2 regions of the Mesorhizobium sp. CA16 genome follow, and region 2 is predicted to be linked to the other one. Evidence: predicted binding sites of a transcription regulator. Region 2 holds the regulator's gene; the other holds the start of a gene.
The links. The regulator PhoB, encoded in region 2, activates phosphate uptake and scavenging genes when phosphate is short. The targets are predictions, from matches to a motif close to TGTCATNNANCTGTCAT.

Region 1 (3,365 bases), on a different contig from region 2:
ACACCCTCCAGATCGGCCTCCGCTTTCTGGCCGAGCGCCTTGACCGCGTCGCGGTTCGTCAGGTCCGCCGGAAACAGTTTTACGCGGTCGTCCAATTCGCCCGCCAAGGCTTCCAGCTTCTCCACACGGGTGCCGTGCAGGCCGACGATCGCCCCCTGGCTGTGCAGCACCCTGGCGATCGCCTCGCCGATGCCTCCCGATGCGCCGGTGACGAGCGCCTTGCGGCCGGTCAGTTCGAACATATCTTCAACCTCATTTTTCCAGACGGCTGCAAGCAGTCGCGTTCCGTATACGTCATATCGTCCAAGTCACGCTAGACAAGCGTCGGACATTGGCGAAGGCCTCCTTCCCGTCGTCATCCCACGGGCGGAGCGGGAGCGAAGCGGACGCGTAGACCCGAGGATCCATGCCGTGACATTGGCCGAAGGATGCAACGGAGCAGAATTCTGCACCGCGGCGGCACTTCCAAGTCACGGCATGGATTCTAGGGTCTGCGCTGCGTCGCTTCGCTCCTTGCTCCGCCCTAGAATGGCGAAAACGGGGCCTCACCCCAAAGCCGCCAGCGCGGCCTCGACTTCCGCCGCCGTGCCCACGGCGCCGGTGGCGATGTCGCGGTTGATGCGGCGCGCCAGGCCCGACAACACCTTGCCTGCGCCGACTTCGTAGAGGCTCGCAACGCCGTTGGCGCCAAACCATTCCACTGTCTCGCGCCAGCGCACGCGGGCGACCACCTGCTCGACCAGGCGGCGGGCGATCTCATCGGGGTCGCTGGTCGGGGTTACGGTGACGTTCGAGACGATCGGAACCACCGGCGCGGATTTCGCGACACCGGCCAGCGCCTCGCGCATGATGTCGGCGGCAGGCGTCATCAGCGCCGAATGAAAGGGCGCGGAAACCTGCAGCATCAGCGCCCGCTTGGCGCCTTTTTCGGTGCACAGCCTCGCCGCCAGCTCGACCGCCGGCCTGGCGCCGGAGATCACCAGTTGGCCGCCGCCATTGTCGTTGGCGACCTGGCAGACGGAGCCGTTGCCGACCTCGCGAGCTGCCTCGGCGCAAGCGGCCTCGACGTCGGCTTGTTCCAGCCCGATGATCGCGGCCATGGCGCCCTCGCCGGCCGGCACCGCCGCCTGCATGGCGTTGCCGCGGGTCCGAAGCAGCCGCGCCGCATCGCCGACCGAAACGAAGCCGGCCGCGGCAAGCGCGGAATATTCACCAAGCGAATGGCCGGCGACATAAGCCACCTTGTCCTTCAAAGAGAAGCCGCGCGCTTCGAGCGCCCGCATCGCCGCCAGCGACACCGCCATCAGCGCCGGCTGGGCGTTGGCGGTCAGTGTCAGCCTCTCTTCCGGCCCTTCCCAGATGAGTTTCGAGAGTTTTTCGCCGAGCGCTGCGTCCACTTCCTCGAAGACGCGGCGCGCTTCGGGGAATGCGTCGGCGAGGTCCTTGCCCATGCCGACGGCCTGGCTGCCCTGTCCCGGAAAGGTGAATGCGACGGCCATTTGAGGTCTCTCCAGAGGCTGGTTTTGTCTGCCTCTGGCGCAAGGCGGACAGCCAAGTCAAGCCCGCAGGCGTCTCTTCGGCCTGCATTTCGGTCGGAAAACTGGCTGACTGCCTGTTCCAAAAGGCCTTTTACTTGATCACACCTGATGAAAACCGCTCACGTTTAGTTTGCTGGCTCTTCTTATTTCCGCCACAGGCGCTAGCTTTGCGTGACATTTCGATGACAGTGGCGTGACGCGAGTGGAAGACGCGTGACAAGGGCCGGGGAAGCAAAGTGGCAAGGATCAGGAAAGGCGCGGCCAAACCCGCGCCGCAATTTTTGGAAGACGATCCGTCCACCGGCTATCTGCCGGGACGAGCCTGGCCGACCGTACGCTACGGCCTGTCGACGCTTCTTGCCTCAGCCCTGCTTGTATTCGCGATCGAGCTGATCGTACGCGGCGATTTCTTCGGCACGGTCGATTTCTTCATGCAGCCCTTCAAGCCCGGCTGGACCACCATCATCGTCTTCGCCCTGGTGCTGCTCGGGCTGGACGCCATACTCGGCCGAAGCCACCAGAGCCTGATGATCGTGGCGCCGCTGACGCTGGCGCTGGCCTTTGTCGGCCACCAGAAATCGCGTTACCTCGGCGACCCGCTCTATCCCACGGATTTCCTGTTCGCCCGCCAGATCATGGCGCTGATGCCGCTCCTGGTGCGCGAGCGCCCGTGGACGGCCGTCATGCTGGCGGTCGGCATCGTCGGCGGTCTGACGCTGCTCGTCTACGCCTGGCGGACCTGGCGCCGGCGAGTGCCCATCCTCAGCCGCAAGGGCCGCCTGGCGCGGCTGGCGCTTGCCGTGCCGCTGCTCGCCTTCTTCGTCTCGATCATGGACTACGCCACCTTCTCGTGGACGCGCGACCGGCTGCAGATCATCCCGATCATGTGGGACCAGAAGGAGAACTACGCCTCCAACGGCTTTGCGCTGGCCTTCGCGATGAACGTGCCGATGGCGCATGTCGCGGCGCCGCCCGGCTATTCCGAGAAGACGATGTCCGCGATCCAGCGCCCCGACGTCGCCGCTTCCATGCCGGACGAGAAGCCGGATATCGTGGTGGTGATGAGCGAATCCTTCTGGGATCCGACGCACCTGCCCGGCGTCACCATCAAGCCCGACCCGATCCCGACGGTCAGGGCGTTGCGCTCCGGCTCGATGTTCTCGCCCGAGTTCGGCGGCATGACCGCCAATATTGAGTTCGAGGCGCTGACCGGCTTTTCCAACGCCTTCCTGCCGGCCGGCTCGATCCCCTATCAGCAATATGTGCGCACCCCGACCCCGTCGCTGGCGACCTTCCTGAAGAGCCAGGGTTACCGGGCGCGCGCCATCCATCCCGGCACCAACTGGTTCTGGAACCGCGGCGCCGTCTATGCCGATTTCGGCTTCAACGACTTCCGCTCCGAAGAGACGCTGCCGCCGATGGAAAAGCGCGGGCCGCTGGCTTCCGACGCGGCGATGACCGACGAGATCATCCGCGAGGCCGACACCAGCGACGATCCGGTGTTCCTGTTCGCCGTCAGCCTGCAGAACCACGGTCCTTACGAGCCCTACCGCTACTACAACCCGACGCATTCGATCGACGCGCCGATCAGTTCCTGGGCGCGGGAATCGCTGCTTTCCTATGCCGAGGGGTCGGCCGACGCCGACCGCGGCCTGCAGCGCCTGATCGACTGGGCGAAGGCCCGCCAGCGGCCGACCATCATCGCCTTCTTCGGCGACCATCTGCCGCCGCTCGGACCCGTCTATGTCGAGACCGGCTTCCTCAAGGACAATGTCGCGCCGCGCAAGGAGCCGGCGGTCGCCGCGCTCGAACACCACGATACGCCTT
Region 2 (3,365 bases):
TTTTTTTCGAGCCTCAAAAAAATAGTGGTCCAGCACAACAGCGCTGTCAACCGAGATTCTGATGGGTTTTGATGGGCTCAGGCATTTTTTTCGGTATCCGCAATAAATAATGACATGGCCCCTGGCTTCTGCCACAATCCCTAGCGTGTCAGCGACAGGCCATGGCATTATCACAAGGCCGCGATGACCGGGGAGGACGTGCGAAACGATGTCGGTCGGAATCCGCCATGACGATTTGCGCCGGCGCAACCGCGCCATGGTGATTTCGGCGGTACGCCGCGCCAGTCAGCCATCACGGACCGAAATTGCCGCCACCACCGGGCTCAGCCACTCGACCATTTCGGCGATCTCCGCCGACCTGATCCAGGAGGGCATTCTCACCGAAAGCAAGGCCAGCGAGCCGACGGCGTTGAAGCGCGGCCGGCCGCAGATCGGCCTGGCGCTGAACCCTGAAGCCGCCGCGGTGCTGACCGTGGTGTTGTCTCTGAACTTCCTGTCGGTCGCCGTGATCGACTATGCCGGCCAGGTTGTCGCCGAGGAGCAGCAACGCCTGGACACGCTTGTCATGCCCCGCGACGAGCTGATCGGCGAATGCGTGGCGATCGTGCGGCGCCGGCTGCAGGATCCCGACCTCGACATTGGCAGCGTCGCCCGCATCGCCATGGGCATTCAGGGCATCACCGATTCGCATGCGCGCTCCATGCTGTGGTCGCCGATAACGCCGCTGACCGACATTCCTTTCGCCGACATCCTAGAGAAGGAGTTCGGCATCTCCGCCACCATGGAGAACGACTGCAACATGATGGCGGTGGCCCTGCAATGGCGCGACCCGGAGCGCTATCGCGACGACTTCATCGCCATCCTGTTGTCGCACGGCATCGGCATGGGTCTCGTGCTCAAGGGTGCGCTGTTCACCGGCACGCATTCATCCGGCGGCGAGTTCGGCCACATGATTCACCGCCCGGGCGGGGCGCTTTGCCGCTGCGGCCGCCGCGGCTGCGTCGAGGCCTATGCCGGCAACTATGCGATCTGGCGCAGCGCCATGAAAATGAGCGAGGACGCCGAGCCGGTCGACGTCGGCGACGCCGACATGCGGGCCCTTGCCGCGAAGGCGCGCGAGAGGGACGGCCCCGAACGGGAGGCTTACCGCCGGGCCGGCGAAGCGCTTGGTTTCGGTCTCGGCAGCCTGTTCGCCCTCATCGACCCGGCGCCTGTCGCCATGGTCGGCGTCAGCGCGGCCGCCTTCGACCTAATCGAGCCGGCGCTAAGGGAAGCGATCGCCCAGACGGCCGGCGGCCAGCACTCCGAATCGATCTCCTTCGACACCGAGCCGAACGAGTTGCCGCTGATCCGCGAAGGCTGCGCCATGCGCGCGCTGACCTTCGTCGACCAGGAGATTTTCGCGCCGGGAGGCCAGGCAAGAGTGGGGACGGGAAAGAACGTGGCCTGAGGCAGCCTTGAAGAGGTCCGGGACAGCAGCAGACGCTTGAATTAGCGAAGGGAAGGCCCCGCAGCTTCGTCATTCCAGGGCGGAGCAGGAGCGAAGCTCCGTCGCGGAGACCCTGGAATCCATGCCGCTACCTCACGCGTCGGGCGCAGCGGCACAGAATTCTGGACTGTCGCAACGCATCGACATCACGGAATGGATCCTCGGGTCTGCGCTGCGTCGCTGCGCTCCTTGCTCCGCCCGTGGATGACGAAGCACAAGCGTCTCGGCTAACCGCCAATGCACGCGATCCGATGCTGGAGACACAGAACCCGTCAGCGTCTCGGCCCCTATCCCTAATCTTCCCTGATCGCGTAACCCGCCCCGCGGATGGTGCGGATGACGTCCGGCATGCGGCCGTTGTTGACTGCCTTGCGCAGGCGGCCGACATGGACGTCGACGGTGCGTTCGTCGATATAGATCGTCTCGCCCCAGACATTGTCGAGCAGCTGGCTGCGCGAGAACACCCGGCCGGGATGACGCATCATGAATTCCAGCAGCCGGAACTCGGTCGGGCCGAGCCTGATTTCGCTCTTCTTGCGGTAGACGCGGTGCGACTCGCGGTCGAGCACGATGTCGCCGACCTTGAGCACGCTGGACAGCACCTCCGGCTTGGCGCGGCGCAGCAGCGCCTTGACGCGCGCCATGAACTCCGGCGTCGAGAACGGCTTGACCAGATAGTCGTCGGCGCCGGTCGAAAGGCCGCGCACGCGGTCGCTTTCCTCGCCCCGCGCCGTCAGCATGATGATCGGCAGCCGCTCGGTCTCGGGCCGCATCCTGAGGCGCCGGCAGAGCTCGATGCCGGAAACCGCCGGCACCATCCAGTCGAGCACGAGCAGGTCGGGAACGTTTTCCTGAAGGCGGATTTCGGCCTCGTCGCCGCGGGTCACCACTTCGACCTGGTAACCCTCGGATTCGAGATTGTAGCGGAGCAGCACCCCAAGCGGCTCCTCGTCCTCCACCACCATGATGCGTGGCGCGATCATTGGCAGATACCCTTCGTCAGGCCGCCGGCGCCGACATTGTCGTCTCGTCCTGCTTGGGACGATTCGCGGGCAATTGCGTGCCGGTCAGCACATAATAGGCGTTCTCGGCGATGTTGGTCACATGGTCGCCGATGCGCTCGAGATTCTTGGCGCAGAACAGAAGATGCGTGCAGGCGGTGATGTTGCGCGGGTCTTCCATCATGTAGGTCAGGAGCTCCCGGAAGACGGATGTGTATTTGACGTCGATGCGCTCGTCGTCGTTGCGAAGCTTGGCCAGCGCCGTGGCGTCGCCCACCGTATATTCCTGGATCACGGCCTGGACCTGGATCAGCACCAGTTGCGCCATGGAATCGATCGAATGCGTGAGGTCGCGCGGCGCGGCGCTGACGCCGACCGAGCCGACGCGCTTGGCGATGTTCTTGGCGAGGTCGCCGATGCGCTCGAGGTCGCCCGCCATGCGGATCGAGCCGACCACGTTGCGCAGGTCGTCGGCCATCGGCTGGCGCTTGGCGATCAGCGTGATGGCGCGGTCGTCGAGCTCGCGCTGGCGCGCGTCCATGATGGCATCGTCGGAAACGACGCGCTGCGCCATGGCATTGTCGGTCTCGAGCAGGGCCTTGGTCGAAGCGCCGACCATGGAGGCTGCGAGATCGCCCATGTCGTTGATGAGCCGGCTGATCTGCCTCAGATCCTCGTCGAAGGAAGCGACGGTATGTTCGGCCATGATGATGTCCTCGTATGAGCTCAGCCGAAGCGGCCGGTGATGTAGTCCTGCGTGCGCTTTTCGCGGGGCGAGGTGAAGATCTTCTCGGTCCGGTCGAACTCCACCAGCTCGCCCAGATACATGAACGCGGTCTGCCGCGACACGCGCGCCGCCTGCTGCATGTTGTGGG

Region 1: a site for PhoB is predicted at 1,710-1,726, ahead of LB525_RS06975 (LTA synthase family protein). Genes of this name have one in related genera too.

What each region holds. Positions count from the first base shown of each region.
Region 1 covers NZ_JAIUHP010000003.1:205,886-209,250, forward strand. Annotated here, with positions in the region: gene fabG (3-oxoacyl-[acyl-carrier-protein] reductase) at 1-242, opposite strand, end outside; gene fabD (ACP S-malonyltransferase) at 546-1,499, opposite strand; gene LB525_RS06975 (LTA synthase family protein) at 1,775-3,365, shown strand, end outside.
Region 2 covers NZ_JAIUHP010000012.1:110,652-114,016, reverse strand. Annotated here, with positions in the region: gene LB525_RS18025 (ROK family protein) at 209-1,450, shown strand; gene phoB (phosphate regulon transcriptional regulator PhoB) at 1,783-2,472, opposite strand; gene phoU (phosphate signaling complex protein PhoU) at 2,489-3,196, opposite strand; gene pstB (phosphate ABC transporter ATP-binding protein PstB) at 3,217-3,365, opposite strand, start outside.